DNA from 2 places in the Pseudoglutamicibacter cumminsii genome. Region 1 is predicted to be linked to the other one. Evidence: riboswitches for the same ligand, from Rfam matches in the RefSeq annotation. Region 1 holds a riboswitch; the other holds the start of a gene.
The links. Region 1 has a riboswitch for S-adenosylmethionine ahead of acs (acetate--CoA ligase). Riboswitches for the same ligand answer to the same signal wherever they lie in the genome.
Positions count from the first base shown of each region.

Region 2: linked by a shared signal. The riboswitch ahead of JOD50_RS03635 (acyl-CoA dehydrogenase family protein) and the one ahead of acs (acetate--CoA ligase) in region 1 are both predicted to bind S-adenosylmethionine.

Region 1 is NZ_JAFBCO010000001.1:1,112,896-1,120,045, reverse strand. It holds gene JOD50_RS05175 (TRIC cation channel family protein) at 78-1,058, shown strand; SAM riboswitch class I at 1,196-1,291, shown strand; gene acs (acetate--CoA ligase) at 1,300-3,333, shown strand; gene JOD50_RS05165 (amino acid permease) at 3,498-4,973, shown strand; gene JOD50_RS05160 (HpcH/HpaI aldolase/citrate lyase family protein) at 4,983-5,921, shown strand; gene JOD50_RS05155 (M20 metallopeptidase family protein) at 6,010-7,150, opposite strand, start outside.
Region 2 is NZ_JAFBCO010000001.1:791,375-805,003, reverse strand. It holds gene JOD50_RS03675 (choice-of-anchor M domain-containing protein) at 1-915, opposite strand, end outside; gene JOD50_RS03670 (hypothetical protein) at 1,103-2,233, shown strand; gene JOD50_RS03665 (Abi family protein) at 2,372-3,319, shown strand; gene hrpB (ATP-dependent helicase HrpB) at 3,430-6,159, shown strand; gene JOD50_RS03655 (DUF308 domain-containing protein) at 6,242-6,841, shown strand; gene JOD50_RS03650 (hypothetical protein) at 6,911-7,273, shown strand; gene JOD50_RS03645 (MFS transporter) at 7,337-8,665, opposite strand; gene JOD50_RS03640 (LLM class flavin-dependent oxidoreductase) at 8,823-10,220, opposite strand; gene JOD50_RS03635 (acyl-CoA dehydrogenase family protein) at 10,210-11,601, opposite strand; SAM riboswitch class I at 11,611-11,697, opposite strand; gene JOD50_RS03630 (MarR family winged helix-turn-helix transcriptional regulator) at 11,902-12,429, opposite strand; gene JOD50_RS03625 (SDR family NAD(P)-dependent oxidoreductase) at 12,654-13,583, shown strand.

The DNA.
Region 1 (7,150 bases):
CACTTTCGGAAGCATCGCACCGCCCCAGGGCATATGCTCAGGGCAGTTATTTCTGCGGACGAAAGGGCTATGGCGACGTGGAATTTGCACGGCCAGAAGTTTTCTTGACCGTCGATATCATCGCGCTTGTCATCAACGGGATCATGGGCGGGGTGATTGCTCGGCGACTGAACTTTGACCCCGTCGGTTTCGTCGTCATGGCGATCGTCACCGCGCTCGGCGGCGGCATTGTCCGCGACCTCATGATCGACCAAGGCCCACCCGTCGCAACCACCAACCCGTGGTATCTGCCGGCCGCGATCCTAGGTGCGTTCATCGCGTTCCTCATGCCGCTCAACGGCAAGTGGACGACGCGCACACTCACTCTGCTGGACGGCCTCGCATTGGGTGCGTGGTCGGCCACCGGAACCCTCAAAGCGCTCTCCGCCGGCTTGGATTGGTTACCGTCGCTTTTGATGGGCGTCATGACGGCGGTGGGTGGCGGCATGATCCGCGACTTCATGGTCGGTCAGGTCCCGACCGTGTTCAGGCGCTCCCCGCTGTACGCGACGGCCTCGCTGTTCGGTTCGGTACAGATGCTGCTGTTTTTCTACCTCAAGCTCTCCGACTGGGGCATGTTCGTTGCGATGTTCAGCGTCGGAATCCTGGTGATTCTGGCCCAGAAGTACAACCTATACTTGCCGGGCCCCACGGAAATCCGCTTGCCTCGCCGCCGCATCCCGTCCATCTTGCGGCGTGAGGCCCGCAGCGCGAACCCGTCCACGGGCGCGATCCCGGTGATCGATGCGGCGGCTGGCTCCCGTACGGACGGCACCACAGACTCAGCTTCCGATGCGGTGGCCACTCATGGGGAAGCCGGCGGCTCGGTCACTCAGAACCAACGTCTGAGTCAGCAGCGAATTGAGCACCAGCACCGCATCCATAAACGGCGGGTCCAACAAACACAATCCAAGCGAGCACAAGCAAGGCAAGCTTCCGCATCCAGCCGCGCAGCCACCGGACATCTCACATCGGCGATGCCTAAATGGCGCCTCAAGCAAGCACGTAACAACCGCTGAAGCGCGAGAGCCGTTAACGACGCAACCACCGCATCGGGCACTTTCGCTACCTTGCGAACGTGCCCATGTTGAGCAACATGACACACACGCCCACCTGATTTGCGTGAGGCCGCCTTCGTCACCCACTATGGACACCACAACCATCCAGAGCGGCTGAGAGATCTGGCTCTACGACGCCGCAGCAACCACCCCGGTTACGACGGGCATGGTGCTCACGCCAGGATCGATGGAGTGACAAAGCATGACATTGACGTCAACACCCGCGCATCAAGCCGCCTCCGCACAGGACGCATCACAGGACACAGCACAGCTCGACGCCAGGCAGCTCAGCGCCGAAGAACATCAGGCGTACTGGGCGGAACAGGCCGCCCAGCTCACCTGGGAGACCCCTTGGGACACCGTGCACACGCTGACCCCTCCCAACCCTGAAACTCAGGAAGGGCTCCAGCAAACTTGGTTCGCGGGAGGCACCCTCAACGCCGCCGTCAACTGCGCAGACCGCCACGTAGCGGCAGGCAATGGGGACAAGGTCGCGCTCTACTTCGAAGGCGAGCCCGGCGACCGCCGCACCGTGACCTACCGCGAACTCACCGAGGAAGTCTCGCAAGCCGCCCACGCGCTCACGGAACTCGGCATCGGCCGCGGCGACCGCGTCGTGGTCTATCTTCCGGTGCTCGTCGAGACCATCGTCATCACGCTTGCTTGCGCACGCATCGGGGCTGTGCATTCGCTCGTTTTCGGTGGCTTCAGCGCGGAAGCACTGCGCTTCCGCATCGAAGACACCCGCGCCAAACTGCTCGTCACGAGCGACGGCCAGTACCGCCGCGGCAAAGCCGTGCCCGTCAAAGACATCGCGGACGAAGCCGCGTCCGGCGACAATCAGCTTGAGCACGTGCTCGTGATCGACCGCACCGGCCACCGCGACATCCCGTGGACCGAAGGGCGCGACATCTGGTGGGACCAGATCGTTCCGCGCCAGCCGCGCGAGCACACAGCGGAAGCGTTCGATGCGGAAAACCCGATGTTCATCATGTACACCTCTGGAACCACAGGGAAACCGAAAGGCCTTGTGCACACGACGGGCGGCTACCTCACCGGAGCAGTAGCCACCTACAACCAGATCTTCGCCCACCCGGCCCCAGAGCAACGCGCGGGCGACGTGCACTGGTGCACCGCAGACCTCGCGTGGGTCACCGCCCACACCTACGAAATCTACGGACCATTGGGGGCCGGCGCGACGCAGGTTATCTACGAAGGCGTACCGAACGCACCACACCCTGGCCGGCACTTCGAAGTCATCCAACGCTACGGCGTGACCTCCTACTACACCGCACCAACCCTCGTACGATCGCTCATGGGCTGGTTCCCAGACGGCATCCCGGCCGAATACGACCTCTCGAGCATCCGCCTCGGCGGAACGGTGGGTGAAGCCGTCAACCCAGAGGCCGCCCGCTGGCTGCGCCAACAGATCGGCCGCGACACCTACCAGCCAGCCAACCCCGAAACCGGGGAGCCTGAGCGCGGCATCAGCATGGTCGACACGTGGTGGCAATCAGAAACCGGCTCCACCATCCTCACACCGCGGCCTGACGCAACCACCGTTAAGCCCGGCAGCGTAGGACGTGACATGCCAGGAGTCGCAACCGTGGTCGTCGACGACCAAGGCAACCCAACCCCGGCCGGAACCCAAGGCAACATCGTGCTCACCCAGTTCCCGCCATCCATGGCGCGCACCGTGTGGGGCAATCCGAAACGCTGGTACACCTCCTACTGGAAGGCCTACGCCGAATACGGTTGGTTCACCGCAGGCGACGGCGCGAAAATCGATGCCGACGGCGACACCTGGATTCTCGGACGCACCGACGACGTCATCAACATCTCGGGTCACCGCCTCTCGACCATCGAAATCGAGTCCGCACTCGTGACCGACCCCGGCGTCGTGGAGGCCGGCGTGTGCCCCGTACCGGACGCGAAGACCGGCCACGCGGCCAACGCATTCGTTGTCCCGGCGGATCAGAGCTTGCTCGGCGAGTCCGCCGACAAGGACGCTGTCGCGGAGTTCACGCAACGGTTGCGCGACACCGTAACCAAGGGGATCGGCCCCATCGCCAAGCCGGCCCGCATCATCCTTGTGCCCGACGTACCGAAAACCCGTTCCGGCAAGATCATGCGACGCATCCTGACCCAGGCGTGCACCGGCGAACAGCTCGGCGACACCACGAGCCTGCGGAACGAAGAATGCATCCCGGACGTCCTGGAAGCCGCCCGGAGCTAGCTGGCGGTGCGGGCATACACGGCACTCGCGCGAGCACATCCCACACCCGAGAAAATGCGCGATTTAAGCTGATTTGAGATCAGTTCGTCCAAACTTCGATGGGCGGACTGCAGGACCCCCAATGTGAATGTGCATTGCGTCACTGATCGGCCTAGTCTCGATGCATGCGTTCTAGCAGAGACACGTCGTCAGAAACCGACGCTTCACCTCAGGCCGGGCTGCAGGCTGAGCAGGCCGGGCAGCAGGCTGAGCAGGCCGGGCAGCAGGCTGAACAGACATCCCTCTCCAAAGGCCTGACCGGGCGCCACATCCAGTTCATGGCGCTCGGTTCCGCGATCGGAACCGGGCTGTTCTATGGGTCAGCGGACGCTATCAAGGCCGCTGGCCCCATCGTTCTGCTCGCCTACATCGTGGCAGGTGCCGCGGTGTTCATCGTGATGCGCGCCTTGGGTGAGATGGCGGTGCGCAACCCCGTCGCCGGCGCGTTTTCTGACTACGCGACCCGGTACCTCGGACGCTATCTGGGGTTCACGACCGGCTGGACGTACGTGTTCTGCATGCTCGTCGTCTCCATCGCGGACGTTACCGCGGTGTCCGTCTATATGGGGTTGTGGTTCCCTAACGCGCCTCAATGGATCTGGGCTGCGGCGGTCGTGTTGCTGATCGCGGGCATCAACACCCGGCACGTCAAGGTGTTCGGTGAGATGGAGTTCTGGATGTCGATCATCAAGGTCGGCGCCGTTATCGCGATGATCCTCGGCGGCATCGCGATCCTGATCTTCGGCATGAGCGTGCCGGGCGAGGCCACCCCGGGCCTTCATAACCTCTTCGATCACGGCGGCTTGGCACCTAACGGCGTGATGGGTATTTTGGCGTGCCTCACGATGGTCGTGTTCAGTTTCGGTGGCATTGAGACCATCGCCGTGACCGCGGGTGAAGCCAATGATCCGCACACCGCGATCCCACGCGCCGTGAACTCTGTTCCGATCCGTATCCTGCTGTTCTATGTTCTCGCTTTGGGCGTCATCATGACGCTGGTTCCGTGGAACCACATGAGCTCGGACACTTCACCTTTCGTGCAGATTTTCGCGGCGCTGGGCATTCCGGCGGCTCAGCACATCTTGAACGTTGTGGTGCTCACGGCCGCGATCTCCGCGATCAACGCGAACTCGTATGGTGCCGGCCGTATGTTGTTCGGTATGGCTCACTTGGGGCAATCGCCACGAGCGTTCACACGGACCACGGGTAAGGGCGTTCCGTGGGCTGCGGCGCTGCTCATGATGGGCGCACTGACCGTAGGCGTGGTTTTGAACTTCCTCATGCCGGAGTCGGCTTTCGCTGTCGTCGCTTCGGTTGGTGCGTTCGCGATCACGTGGCTGTGGTGCATGGTTCTGCTGTCCCACACCGCGATGCGCATCAAACTGCGCCGCGAGGGCGTCCCTAAGAAGGACCTTGAGTTCCCGGTTCCGTTGTGGCCGATCACCCCGATCTTCGCGGGCTCGTTCTTGGTTCTGGTGATCGGTTTGATGGCGTGGTTCCCAGGTACGCGGGTCTCGCTCATCGCGGGCGCTGTGTGGATTGCGTTGATTTCGGCGATATATGTTGTCACAACGTGGGTTAAGAAGCGCCAGACTCAGTAGCGTGAGGTCATGGCTCCTATTTTCCCTGCACAGATCCCTACCGCCGCTGGTCAGAAGATCGGCCCGGACCTCGCTCGTTCGTGGCTTTTGACGAACGCTGCGCACCCTGATCGCTTCGCTGAGGCTGAAGAATCCGCCGCCGATGTGGTGGTTTTGGACATCGAAGACGCCGTCGCTCCCAAGGATAAGGCTGCCGCCCGTGAAGCCGCGGTCGAATGGCTGACGACGGGCCACACGGCTTGGGTGCGCATGAACGGCTATGCGACCAAGTACTGGGAAGGCGATGTTGAGGCTCTAACTCGCACGCTGCCGGCCGCCGTGGGCGGCCCTGTGGCTGAGGGCGGCCTGGCGGGCGTGATCCTTGCGATGGTTGAGTCGACCGACCATGTCAACGAGACCGCACGTCGGCTCCCGGGGATCCCTGTGGTTGCTTTGGTTGAGACGGCGCGTGGCTTGCAGCGTATTGATTCGATCGCCGCGGCGAAGGGCACGTATCGTTTGGCGTTCGGGATCGGTGATTTCCGGCGCGATACCGGTATGGGTGACGGCCCGATGGCGCTCGCTTATGCGCGTTCGCAGTTCACGATCGCGTCCCGAGCGACCGGCCTTCCGGGCCCGATCGACGGCCCAACCGTGGGCACGACGGGTCTCAAGCTCGCAGAAGCCGCCGCGGTCACGACTGATTTCGGCATGACCGGCAAGCTGTGCCTGGTTCCGGAGCAGACCGCGACCATCAACGAGGGCCTCTCTCCTTCCGGCGAGGACGTTGCGTGGGCGCACGAGTTCCTCGCGGAATTCGAGGAAGACGGGGGCGAGATCCGCAACGGCTCCGACCTTCCGCGTCTTTCCCGCGCGAACAAGATCCTGGAGCTTGCGAAGGCCTACAACGTGCACTGGCGGAAGGCATCCGATCCGGCCCCTGCCCCATCGGATACCTACCACTACTAGATGTTCGCGTCCGCGGCTCATCAGGGCCGTGGACCCGCACGTCGCGGGCTGGTCGTTACTCCGGCCAGGTCGTTGCTGCGTCGTGTAGTTACTGCGCGACGGGCCCGCGGCGTAGCGCGAGCTCCGCGAACAGCCGTACTCCGCGCCCGAGCACGCGGTCATCAAAGATCGCGTGAGGCGAGTGGTTGCCCGGCACCGTAGTGGGGTCTTCGCCTTGGGTCACGGCGCCCAGGAAAATGTAGGCGCCCGGTACACGCTCGAGCACCTCGGAAAAGTCTTCCGATCCGGCTTCGGTGCGTGGAAGATCCCGATAAGCGTGCTCTCCGAACAGCTCGCGCGCGGTCTCCGCGACGTAATCGACATGTTCGGCGGAGTTCACCGTCACCGGGAAGTCGCATTCGACGCTGTAGCTTGCGCTCATACCGTGCGCTTCCGCGATGCCTTCCGCGACGCGTTTGACCGCCGGCACGAGCTTTTCGCGGGAAGCCGGGCTAAAGGAACGCAGCGTGACTTCGATAGTTGCGGTGGACGGGATAATGTTCGCCGCTGAACCCGCCTTGATCGATCCAACCGTCACGACGACGGGGTCGAACGGGTCGAACTGGCGGGTCACCATGGTCTGCAAGCCGAGGACGATCTCTGCCGCGACAGGCACCGGGTCTGCGGCTTGGTGTGGGGCGGATCCGTGGCCGCCTTTGCCGTGGACCGTGATGACGAGGTCGTCGCATCCGGACTGGATGGTCCCCGGCTTGGAGACGAACGTTCCATGCGCGTAGCGGTCGGCGTACACGTGGATCGCGTACGCTTCATCGACTGGCTGGCCAGCGGCTTCGAGCAGGCCCTCCTCGATCATGATTTTGGCGCCGCCAGCGGTTTCTTCGGCCGGCTGGAACATGCCCACCACATCGGCGGTGAGTTCTTCGCGGCGCTGCGCAAGGTACAGCAGGGCACCCACGAGGCCAGCGGTGTGCATGTCGTGGCCGCACGCGTGCATCTTCCCGGCTTCGGTCGGCGAATATTCGAGCCCGGTTTCTTCCGTTACCGGCAACGCGTCCATGTCACCGCGAAGCAGGACCACAGGGCGGCGGGTGCCTTCAGGCAGCGGCGCGGCGCCGCGCAGGACCGCCGTCACGGAGGATTGCGCTTCCCCCGTGTGCAGCTCGATCCCTTCGGTTCCTTCGAGCGCATCCAGAACCGCCGCTTGGGTCACTGGCAGGTGCCGGTCCAGC
Region 2 (13,629 bases), 320 kb from region 1:
GGTTGCCAGGTGAAAACCATTGACGGTGAACTCGGCGGTGCCGCTCACTGGCTCGTCCAGTGCTACACGCAGCTGGTGGAGCGGTACGGCATCGTCGTGAGAGTCGGCCACCGGCTTTACCGAAAACTTCTCGGCGCTTTTGGTCTTCGGTTGGTCTGAATCCATTGGCGTGCCGGGCCGGTTGCCGCCGACCTGCCATTGGAGGACACTGTCTTTGGAAGCGATTAGCTTGCCATCTTTACCGCGTGCGGTCGCGCGGTAGGTGAGTTCGTAACGTCCGGGGGCTGAGAACAGCGTGAGATTGTGGGTGTGGTTTCCTGGAGTGAGCGCGAAGCTGCGATAGTTGGGATCGGTTGAGCTGAGCATCCGATTGACATGGCCCAGCTCGCCTTCCTCGCGGTCGTTCCACACGAGCAGCTCTACCCGGCCTGGTCCATTGACGCTCACGAGGTCGAGTGAGAACGTGGCATCGCGGAATTTCTCGACGGGAATGCCGGTGTCGGCGCCGAAGCCCGACCAAATCTGTGCCATGCCGAGCGGATTCACTGCCGGGGTCATGTACCAGTGCTCGCCCGTTTCACGTAGGAAGTCGAGCTCGGGTGCATCCTTTTTGGCCTGGAAATAGTACTGCTGGCGACCATTGCGATCGTAGGCGCGCTCGGCATAGTTGATGGTCTGTTCAATGGGGTGCGTTGCCCCGCCGAACTGTGCGTTGAGCTTGAGACCGTCGGCTTCGTCGAAGTACACCTTGGGGCTGTCGACGTGGGAGCGTTCGGCGACTTTGAGCTGGTCGTCGTTTGGAAGCTCGGATGCGGCAGTGGGTGTTGAACCGAGAAGTGCACTCGATCCGATGATGAGGGCGAGTGTCATTGTGGCAGCGACGACGCTTTGTCGCGCTCTGACGAGAACTTGCATGGGATCGCTTTCTACTGCGTTGGCAGACTAGATGAAAATGGTTCTCAATAAGACTAGATGATAATCGTTCTCAATAAGAAAGTGTGGGAGCGAGTGTTGCGTCAATCGAGGGATGCGCACGATGGGGTGCGGACCGTTTGCGCGGTTCGCGCCCCAAACTGTCAGGCCCTTCGTCCACAATGGAGGCATGGCTTCTACCGGGAACGTCTCAGTCGCGCACGGCTTTCTCGCCGGCCCACGCGGGCGGCGCTTGTTGCTTGAGTATGCCCTCGAATCGGAACGGATCGAGGGACTGGATGAGCACGACGGCTCACTCGCTGAACTCGAGTTTTTCTCCTCCTACCGCCTCGACCCAAACCACGGAACAAGCGCACTCCGCGTCGTCGGCTCCGGAGATTCCATACCGAAAATCCCCGCCGTCACCCCAGCGCAAGTCGCCGAGCGGCTCGAAACCGTGCTCCTCGTCGACGTCACCCCGCGGCTTCTACTGACCTGCCTCGTCAACACAGTAGAAACCGCAAGGTACTGGCAAGAACCCGACGGCACCGACGTCCTCGCCGCAACCAAAGCCATGCGTGACGGACTGCGTCGCGTCGCCGAGCACCTCACCGCATCGGAACACACCGCCTGGTGGAACACCCCCATCGACACATCCACGCAGTGGACCGTCCAATGGGACAACGAACCCGGCACCATCCCGGCGGACCCGCTCGCCGTGCTGAAGACAGCGCGGGTACACGCCGTTAAAGAGGAACGCCGCGCTGCCCGCGAACGCCCCACCAACCCAACGGCATCCTGGAGCGGCGAATGGTGGTCCACACCCCACGGCGTCCCCGCATCAACCCGGGAACTCTTCGACACAACCCCCGTCGGGCTGTGGCTCGTCGAAGACAGCCTGGGATGGGAAACCGCCGAAACACTCCGCCTGAGCGTCCCCGGAGGGCTGCGGATCTACGAGATCGACTCCGCAGAAGCTTGGGCCGAACTATGCCGCCGCTTCCCGCTCAACCAGACCGCACATAAACGCCACGACTGGTACCGCACCACCGGACGCAACGGAAAATGGGTCACCCCAGACTGGGCCGAAGTCGCCCAACACTACGATGCGGTCCACCTTCCCGTCGCAACCTACCTCGCGGCCGCGGGAACCGCGATCCCGGTCGATGATGCGACGCTCGATGCCGACACCGCGAGCGTCATCGCCGGCTGGGGACCCGACACAACCTACTGGTTCACGCCACGCATCAAGCACATCGGCAGCCCTGTCGGGTGGGTTCTGAAAGAACACGAGAGCGGGGACCTGTGGGAACGCGAGTGAGGCTGGTGGCTACGACACATTGCGCCGCCTAGGCCGCTGTTATAGAATAGCTATCGATAGATCCCCGGTCAGGCCTCTTACCCATTGCGGGTAATGCACAAATGACCGGGGCCTTTCTTTTCCATGGAGGCATACCCGATGCCGAAGGACTGGCTTAGCTACGAACAGCAAGTAGACCTACTGGCTGATCGCGGGATGGTTATCGCCAATACCGAAGATGCCGCCCAATTCCTATCACAGGTCAACTATTATCGCTTCTCCGGATACTTCCGGCATTGGCAATATGACCCAGCACGGGGCCACAACCGGTTCTTCGAAGGCACCACATTCGAAAAGATTCGTGGCGTATACGAAACCGAACAAGAGCTAGTCACAGTTTGCGATGAGCTCCTGCATCCCCTCGAAATCCTCCTCCGTACCCGTTTTGCGTACGCCTACGGACGTCGAATTGGGGTAACAGGATATTTCGCGCACGGTAAGGGTTTTACTCAGCCACCTCACGATGATGCCGAACGTGTCGAAGAGTATGCTCTCGCCGACCTTGATCGCAGCAAAGAAGCCTTCGTTGCGCACTACCGTGATGACATCAAGCAGGGCCACGTATACAAGCCTGAGGCGTATGCACGGATGCCGATCTGGGTTGCGGTGGAAGCTTTCTCGTTTGGCAGCCTGTCTCGCTTCATTCAGGCATCTGGTACCTCTGGTGTTTTAGACGACATTGCTGACTCGATGAATACGTCGCGCAAACTTCTGCCTGGACAAGTGAAGTCATTCGTTTACTTGCGCAATCGGGTAGCGCATTGCGCTCAGCTGTGGAACCACCGGGTGCTTGATGTTCCCGGTTTGCAACCCAAAACCACCCGGCAAACTAAACGTGATTACCGAAATTTCTCGGACCATTCGATTTACAAAATCCTCATCGCGCTCGACGATGTCGCTACCCGTTCTGGGATCTCACATAACTGGTTGCGAGACAGCGTTGAACCGATCTTGAACAAGAACCGACTACTTGCACAAGGCATTACGGAACCGGCTAGGTACGGTGATATATCTCGTGACGAACTTACGGGCGAGGACGTTCTGTAGACGGTCTACAGCGGTAACTGCGAACAGCAAGTCGAACGCTGACGGAATCTGCCGTGCACTAGCACGTCACCCTGGACCAAACTGTCAGACCCCTCCTCCACAATGGATGCATGGCTTCTACCGGGAACAGCTCAAACACCCACCCCTTGTTTGACCTGGATGTGATCGGGGAAGGGCTCGTCTTCGCAGACTCCCTCCCCGAACTCGATGCCGCCCTCACAACCCACCGCGCCGCCGTCGTCCAAGCCCCACCCGGAACCGGTAAAACAACACTCGTACCACCCGCAGTAGCCAACCACCTCGCCAGCGCAAACGCAGGTGCGCCGCCCGGCCGGATCATCGTGACCCAGCCCCGCCGCGTAGCCGCCCGCGCCGCCGCCCACCGCCTCACGCAACTCACCGGAACCACACTCGGCGAACACATCGGCTACACCGTCCGCGGCGACTCTCACACCAGCGCTGCCACCATCATCGAATTCGTGACCCCCGGAATCCTCGTCCGCCGACTCCTCACAGACCCCATGGCAGACGGCACCGCCGCGATCATCCTCGACGAAGTCCACGAACGCCACCTCGAAACCGACCTCCTCCTCGCCCTCACCGGCGAAACCCAACAAGTCCGCGACGACCTCACCATCATCGCGATGTCCGCAACAGTCGACGCCCCAACCTTCGCCCGCCTCCTCGCAAGCGACGGCACAGAAAACGATGGGATGGGAACTGGTCTTGAAAACGTGGAACCCGTCCCGCACATCAGCTCCGCGACCGCACTCCACCCACTCACCATCACCTACGTGCCACACACGGGAGACCGGATCGGGCCGCGCGGCGTCGAAACCAGCTTCCTCAACCACATCGCAACCACCGCGCTCGCTACCCACCGCGAAGCGCTCGCCACCAACCCGGATACCGATGCGCTCGTGTTCGCACCCGGAGCCCGCGAAGTCGACCACATCACCCAACAACTCCGCGCCGCCACAACAGACATCGACGTGCTCCCGCTCCACGGGCAACTACCCGCCCAACAACAAGACCACGCGATCCGCGGACGCCAACCCGGCGGGAAACCACGCATCATCGTCTCCACCACACTCGCCGAATCATCACTCACCGTCCCCGGCGTACACCTCGTGATCGACTCCGGCCTCACCCGCGAACCACGCCGCGACGCAACCCGCGGAATGAGCGGACTCGTCACCGTATCCGCCTCCCAAGCCAGCGCCCAACAACGCGCAGGCCGCGCCGCCCGCCTCGGCCCCGGAACCGCAATCCGCTGCTACAGCGAACGCACCCACGCCGCCGCACCCGCACACATCACCCCCGAAATCACCACCGCAGACCTCACCGAAACCGCCCTCACCCTCGCCGCATGGGGAGCACCCCGCGGCCACAACCTCCGCTGGATCAACCCGCCACCCGCCACCGCCCTCAACGACGCCGAAAAAACACTCCACGCCCTCAACGCGATCGACAGCGAAGGCCGGATCACCGACCACGGGCGAACCCTCTCCGCGATCCCGCTCAACCCACGCTGGGCACACGCACTCACACACAACGCGGCGCGTTACGGGGCGGAGGATGTCGCGACAGTGATCGCCGTCGCAACCGGCGAACAACGCATCCCCGGAGCCAACCTCCCCGACGCGATACGCCACCAACAACGCAACCCCCACCGCCCAACCCAACGCGAAACACAACGCCTCACCCGGCTCGCACACCAACACGCGGCTGAGGGTGAAGCTCTGGGCGGGGGCGATGCGGCTGCGGGCGAGAACATGAGCGCCGCCGAGCTCGCCGGCATCGTCACCGCCACGGCCTGGCCTGACCGGATCGCGAAACACATGGGGGAGGGGATCTACCTCCTCGCCTCCGGAACGCGAGCCGCACTCCCACCAGACGCCACACTCGGGCGCCCCGAATGGCTCGCCATCGCCGACGTCATCCGAGCACACGGCCACGCCGCCGCCGGAACCGGCGCCATCATCCGCGCCGCCGCACCACTCACCCCCGAGCAAGCCACCGACGCCGCCGGGAACCTCGCCGGAACCACAACCAGCATCACCATCACCCCCAACGGCACCATCAGCGCACGCTCCATCGAAGCGATCGGCGCCATCGAACTACGCGCAACCCCCACCAAACCCAACCCCGACCAAGCCGCGGAAGCGCTCGCCGAACACCTCACAACCCACGGCCTCAACGCCCTCACCTTCAACACCAACGCCACCGCACTACGCAACAGGCTCGCATTCCTCCACCACCACATCGGCGACCCATGGCCAGCGATGGACAGCCACCACCTCGCCGCGAACGTCACCGAATGGCTCGGCCCAGAACTCAACGACGTCGCCCACGGCGCAAGCCTCAAAACCATCGACCTCACCGACCCCCTCCGCCGGCTCCTCCCATGGCCAGAAGCCGCCCACCTCGACGAACTCGCACCCGCACGCATCACCCTCCCGTCCGGCAACACCGCCGCAATCAAGTACCCGGACGCGAGCGAATACGGGGATACAGATGAATCGAGCGGTGATGAAGTAAGCGGGAACGAGACACAGGCAGAGCCTCCACAACCCGTGGTCGCCGCGAAACTGCAAGAAACCTTCGGCTGGACCGAAACACCACGCCTCGCCGGCGGCCGCGCGCCCGTCCTTTTCCACCTGCTCTCACCAGCAGGCAGGCCACTCGCCGTCACATCAGACCTCCACTCCTTCTTCACCGGCCCATACGCCGACGTCCGAGCAGAAATGCGCGGCCGCTACCCCAAACACCCCTGGCCAGAAAACCCACTCACCGCCCAACCAACCCACCTCACCAACCGCAAACTCCGCGAAAAATAGCCCACCAACCGGCATCCGATAAACTTAAACGCTGGTACCCACACGCACCCAAAAGCCTCAAAAACAAGGGGAACGAACACACATGGTGGACAGCGCCAGCGCGAACAACAACAGCGCCAACAGCGCCCCCGCGCAAGCAACCACGGCAGACTACAAACGAGTCCTCGCCAAACCAATGCTCTACCGCGGAATCGTCAGCGCACTCTTCGCACTCGTCGGCGTCTTCTTCAACACCACCCCAACCGTCGGCGCCATCAGCGCAGCCTTCGCCATCCTCTTCCTCACAAGCGCCCTCTTCTACTGGCCCATCATGAGGCTCGCCCTAGCACCCAGCTACCGCACCGCCATCACATCCGCCGTACTCGCATGGGCCATCGCCGGGATCCTCGCCATCATCATGCGCGACCCAGCCGGCATGGCCATCGCCGTAGCGTTCGGCTACACCATCGGTGGCGCCTCAGAACTCTACGGCGGGCTCAAAAACCGCGAAACCGGCCGCCCAAGCAAAGACACCACCATCTCCGGCGCACTCGGTGTCATCGGCGGCATCATCATGATCTTCATGACCACCAGCGACCCCCACGGCATCTTCGGCATGGCCTCCATGATCACCGCCGTCATCGCAGCCCACCACCTCATCGCCAGCATCGGCTACATGCAAGACCAACGCCGCGCCAACTAAACTAGAGGCAAACAACACCAGAGCGTAGCGCACACACAGCCCGCGCAGACCACGCACAAAGGAGAATCAGTGGCCAACAAGCCATCCACGTCCGGATCGAAAAAGTTCGGCTGGAAGCAAAGCGTCAAACCAGCACTCGTGCTATCGCTGGTCTTCGGCGTCGTCGCCGGCGTCATCTCCGCAGTGGCCGGCGCAGGCGGAACCCGCAACGGTCTCAACTTCCAGCTCGGCGCGATCTTCTTCCTCGTCGCATTCGTAGCTGGCCTCCTGGTGATCTCCCTGCTCATGATGGTCGCCAAAGACAACCCAGAAGACCTCGGCAAAGGCTCCGGCGTGAACCGCTCATCCGAACTCACCGACGCCGAACTCGACGCCATCGAAGCCCGCGAACGCGCACAACGCGCACGCCAAAACCGCGAAAACCGCGGCTAACTCTCCTTGACCGCCGCGGCGCACCGTGGCCCGCGACCACGGTCCCCAGAACCAAACCCGCGGCTAATGCTCCTCGACGTAACGCGGCTTAGCTGAAACCAGCCCCGCAACCAACGTGATCACCGCAATACCCAGCAGGATCCACAACGACGCCGTCCACGAACCCGTCGCCTCACGCACCACACCCAAAACCGGCGGAACAGAGGCCGCAACCACATAACCAAACGTCTGCGCCATACCCGAAAGCCGCGCCGCCGACATCGGCGTCCGCGCCCGCGCCCCAAACAACGTCAACGCGACCGTAAACAACCCGCCCTGGGCCGTACCAAGCAACAACGCCCACAACAGCGCCAACTGCGGAGCCAACATCGTCCCCGCAAGCACCACAATCACCGTGGAAACCGCCACAGCAACAGTGGATCCCACCACGTCGCGCCTCATCAGCCAGCCCGCAACAAGCGAACCCACAATGCCAGACGCCTGAATCACCGCAATATGGAAACCGGCGCTCTCCTCAGAAATCCCCGACGACATCTCAATAGCCGGCCACCACGTCAAAACCGAATAAAACAGCGTCGACTGAAAACCCATAAACGCCGTAATCACCCACGCCAACGGGGACCGCAACAAACTCCGCGGACGCGCCGCCGCCGCTGGTGACGCCTCCGCCGGTGACGCAGCCGACGACACCGTAGAGACTTGGTTGCGGGCTAAGACCTGCTGACGCCGCACCACATGATCCGCGCGGACCTGCGGCGCGAACACCGCGACACCAATCAAACCGGCACCCAACGTCAAACCGAGAGCGCCCTGCCAGCCCCAACCTGGAAGACCAGCGATCGGGACAGCGACCGCCGCCGCAAGCGCTGCCATGAGCGACTGAAACGCCGAATACACGCCCGTCAACGTGCCCGCATGATCCGGGAAATCACGCTTAATCAGCGCCGGCAACAGCACGTTCATGATCGCGATCCCAACACCAATCAAAACGGTGCCAGCCCACAAACCGAACGAACCAACCCACGAACGCGAAATGATCCCCACGTTCACCGCGATCAAAGCGCCGAACAGGGAATGAGCCAACCCGAAACGCGCCGCAATCCGCGGCACGATCGGCGAGAACACCGCGAAACACAGCAACGGCAAAGAAATTAAAAACGACGCAGACGCCGCAGAAAGCCCCACATCTTCCCTAATGCGGGGGAGCAGCGGGCTCGCGCTGGTCATCGGCATCCGCAGATTCGTGGCGATCAGCAAAATACCTGCGATCGCCAAAGCCGGGCTCACAGCCCTCGCCGCAACCCCCGGATTCTCTACACCCGGCGTCTCAACAGCCGGCGTCGAACCTTCTGGACGCTTCTTCCCAGCACTATCCCGCATCGAATTACTCACCCTCGTAACGCTATCGCCCTTCCCGGGCCGCGCAAGCTGGCAACCGTCACAACTCGTCATCACAATCCGCGGCTGCAGGATTACGATGCGGCAGCAGGCACCACGGGGCGTCCCACGGCACCCACTCGCCGGCTATGCGCGGCCGGAAGGGAAACGCTTAGCTGTGAGCCTCCACCAAAGCGCCAGTGCGGAAGCGGGAACCACGATGCGAATCAGGCAACCAATCCTGCCCCGTCACCGCGGCACGCAACGTCACGGCCTCCGCGGCACCGGCATCGTCGCTTTCAGCGCCGGCGTCAGCCAACAGACCGCGCCGCCGTAGCTCGGGGCTTACGTATTCAACGAATCGTTCAAGATCAGCCGGCCGCACGCCACTACACACGTTGAAGCCATCCACGCCGGAGGCCGCTTGCCACGCCTCCAACTGATCGGCAACGCTCTCAGGGCCACCCACAATCACGGGGCCGCGGCCACCCAACGTAACGAACGCGGCGATGTCCCGCACGGTCCACTCCCGCGTCGTGTCGCCAGAGGTCACCGAACGCAGAGCAGACTGATTCGCGTCCGTCTCAACCTCCGCCAACGGAGCATCCGGATCCAGGCCGGCCAAGTCAACGCCGGTCCAGCCCGCGAACAGCGCTAGCGCACCCTCGACGTCCACATACTGCTGATAGGACTCAAAGCGGCGCTGCGCATCCTCGTCGTCCGCGCCGGTGACCACGGTGACCATCGCGAACGTGCGCACCGCATCGGCTGGCCGGCCCGCGGCCTCAAGCGCATCGTGCAAACGGTCAATATAACCGCGCACAACGCTCGGCTCCGAACCGATCATGAACACCGCCTCGGCATTCTCAGCGCCGAAACGCAAGCCCCGCGCCGAAGCACCCGCCTGGAACAAGAACGGCGTGCGCTGCGGCCCCGGATGCGTCAACAACGCACCATCAACCGAGAAGTATTCGCCCTTGTGCTCAGCCTTCCGGACACCCGCCGGGTCCACAAAGACACCCGCATCGGCATCCTTGAGCACCGAGCCCGGAGCGAAACTGCCCTCGAACAGCTTGTACATCACGTCCATGTACTCGTCCGCGCGGTCGTAACGCTCATCGTGCGGCAGTTGCCGCTCCAAACCGAGGTTGCGGGCAGCGGAATCCTGATACGACGTCACAATGTTCCAGCCAACCCGGCCACCCGTCAGATGGTCCAAGCTCGCAAACCGGCGCGCCAACAAAAACGGATCCTCATACGTGCAGGAAGCCGTCAACCCGAACCCCAACCGACGCGTCACCGCCGCCATCGCAGACACTGCAGCGAACGGATTCAACAACGGAACCTGCACGCCGCGCTCATGCGAAACCGCGTCGCTACCGCCATACACGTCATAGGTTCCCAACACATCCGCCAAAAACAGTGCCGTGAAACCGCCGCGATCCAACGTCTGAGCCAGGTCGGTCCAGTAGCTCAACTGATCAAAATCCGCCGCCCGAGACTCCGGATGCCGCCACAAACCCGGCGACTGATGCACCGGCGTGGCCATCTCAAACGCGTTAAGAAGCACGGGTCACCTCACCGATCGCGTTGAGGCCCTCCGGGACAGTCCCGTTGACCAGGTAGTCGCCGATGATCCGCTCACGGAACACAATCGGGTTGTGTGTTGCGACCGTCTGCGCGTTCCGCCAATGCCGGTCCAGGTTCTTCTCCCGCGACGTGTTCGAGGCCCCACCCGTGAGGAACAGGTCGGAGCAAATGCTGGTCACGATGCTCGGTACGGTCACGTGCGCGCGCTCAACAGCAAGCTCCGCTTCAGTCAGCAAGCGCTGCGCATCTGGATCTTGGAGCGAAAGCACACCTTCGGCAGCCTCGAGCCGCCGCGCGGCCTCAACCACCGTAGACTCCACTACGAAAGCCTGCGCCGAAAGCCGCCCCACAACCCCCAAAATCTGCGGGTCCTCAGAGTGCGGAACACCCAAACCGGTATTGAAGGAGCGGGTCCGCCGGCGCACGCCAGCCGCCGCATCGTTCACGACGTTGCGAGCAATACCCGCCAGCACCGCGAGCAAAACAATCTGGAACAGAGGCGCCTCAAACTGCGCCTCAGCGCTGCCGGGAACGCGGTTCAGAATGTGCTCGGGCGCAACACGCACATCGGTGAAACGCGTGGTTCCAGTACCAGTGAGGCTCTGACCGAAACCGTTCCAGTCATCCTCAAGCTCAACGCCCGGAGCCCGCGTGGAAACGACAGCGAACTGTCGACCCTCGGTCGGCGTTCCGTCCGCATCAGGCAACGTGGCCGAAACCCGCGTATGCGTCGCGTACGCCGTGCCGGTGCAGTAGTACTTAGCGCCGTTGAGCACCCCGGAGCCGTCCGCCTGCACGGCCAGCGTCGTGTTGAGCGTATTCAGCGCATTCCCGCTCACCTCGGTGGACGCGTTGCCTACAACATCGCCGGCAAGAACCTTCGCGTACCAGAACTCGCGGGTCTGCTCATCGTGGTACCGCAGCGTCTCCACGAAACCAGCGTGGGAACGGTACTGATGCGCGATGTTCGGGTCAGCCGCCGCCAGATCGATCAGCAGCTGCACCCAGTCGGAGAACGGAACGCCCGGGCCGCCGTACTCGGTAGGCACGCGCAGCACGGTGAAGCCGGCGCGGTTGAGTTCCGCGATCTCAACGAACGGCAGAACACGGTGCGTCTCACGCTCAGAAGCGCCGAGCGCGATGCGGTCAAAGATCGGCCCGAAATGCTCACGCAGTTCGTGAAGGCTAGGCGTGTGGCCGGCTTCCCACGGGGTGACCGGCGCGTCCTGCGTGGTGACGTAACGCAGACCTTCAGCGAAGCTCAAGTCGGCGGAGGAAACAGCGGTGCTGGCTTCCGCATCGGCGGTGATCTCAGCGCCAGCTGCAGGGTGGACAGGGGTGTGCGTGGACAACGATGACACAGTTATTCCTTTCCATCGTTCCTGGCGGGAGCACCGTGCATAAACCGGTTGCTGCGACGTCAACGAGCCAGGTCTCTCAGTCGCTCTGGATGGGTTACAAGCATCATTTCTATACGTGCCGGCAGGGTGCTGTCAACAGCCTGCCGGGCGGCGCACGTCACAAAACGTCAACAAGAAACGCCCCTGCAGTGTTGTCTTAGGTGGTGCCTGCTTAGATGCAGGCGCCCTAGGTGGAGGTGATGCAGGGGCGTTTCGTGAGGCTTTAGCTGGAATCAGAAGGCGGGGCTCAGGAAGCAGAGATTAGAAGGCGACTTTCTCCAGCAATCGGCTCAATTCCTGCCGTTCGCTGGCGCTGAGCGCGGCGAGCACCACGTCGTCGGAGGCCATGGTCAGCGCGTGTGCCCGCCGGTAGGCGTCCTGCCCCTGCGGTGTGGCGACGACGATCCGGGAGCGACGGTCGCGGGGATCCACCTGGCGCTCGACCCAGCCTCGCTTCTCCAGGAAGTCCACCAGGTTCACGATCTGGCTCGGGTCCAAGCTCAGGAAGTCGCCGAGCTCGCGCTGCGACGGGTTCACGTCCGAGGCGGCCAGGGCCAACACGGAGTACTGGCGGACTTTCAGCCCCATCACCTCTTGCAGGACGCGGTTGGCGTGGCTGTGGCCGATGCTGCGCAGCCGGGCCGCCAAGAACTGGACTTGGCCGGCGAGTTCCGACGACGTGAACTCCGCCATGCGCTCGGCCGCAAGCGCGGTGGAGGGGGCGGGGAAGCGCTGGGCGGCCTCGGCCGGGCTGCTTGTGGCTCCGGAGGTGTCCTTTGTGGTCGTCATGTGCTTGCTTCCTTGGTCCGTGTGCTTGAGGACGCGATCCAGCTGATCTTGTCTCTGTACTTGCCCTAGAGGGGGCAAATCCTCTGCAGAGGATCGTACTCGAAAAAGCACTCTTCGAAAAATAATTGACATTCTCAATTATATGTACTGTCATGGTTCTTGTGTGGTGAACGCCACATCAGGACACAACCGACATCTAGAACGTCATCCCGAAGGAGAACCCCATGTCCCTCGACGGTAAGGTCGCCATCGTCACCGGCTCGGGCGCAGGCCTGGGCCTCGCCTACGCCCAGGAGCTCGCCCGCCAGGGAGCCTCCGTGGTTATCAACGACGTCAACCAGGAGACCGCGGACGCCGCTGTCGCCTCGATCACCGAAGCCGGCGGCAAGGCCGTCGCCGCCGTGGTCCCGGTCGGCACCAGCGAAGCTGCAGACCAGCTGTTCAAGACCGCCGTAGATACCTTCGGGGGCCTGGACATCCTGGTGAACAACGCCGGCATCCTGCGGGACAAGTCGTTGCTGAAGATGTCCGACGAGGACTTCGACCTCGTCATCGGCGTCCACCTCAAGGGAACCTTCACCTGCGTCCGCGCCGCTTACGCATACTTCAAGGAGAACGGCGTGGCCGGCCGCATCGTCTGCATCGGCTCGCCAACCGGCCAGCGAGGCAACTTCGGCCAGACCAACTACGCCGCAGCCAAGGCGGGCATCGTCGGTATGGTCCGCACGTGGGCCCTCGAGATGAAGCGCGCCGGAGTGATGGTCAACGCCGTCATCCCAGTGGCCGCCACCGCGATGACCAAGACCGTTCCTTTCTTCCAGAAGGCCGTCGAAGCTGACGAGCGCGGCGAGGCTATGCCGTCCTTCTTCCGCCATGACCTCGGCTTCGGAACCGCCGACGACGTCGCCGGCCTGATCGCCTTCCTTTCCTCCCCGGAGGCCGACGGCATCACCGGCCAGGCCATCGGCGTCGGCGGAGATCGCCTGCAGGTCTGGTCCCACCCTGAGCCAGTGGCCACCGAGTACCACGAGGGCGGCTGGGACTACGCCACCATGCAGACCCAGGGCGCCGAGCTGGTCAAGGGCAACCTCCAGGAGGTCGGCGAGAAGATGCCTCCGCTGCCTGCTGAGCTCGAGCCTGAACAGAAGAACTAAGGACAAGCACCATGACCGGAACCCAGGACACGGCTCCGCAGGGGGC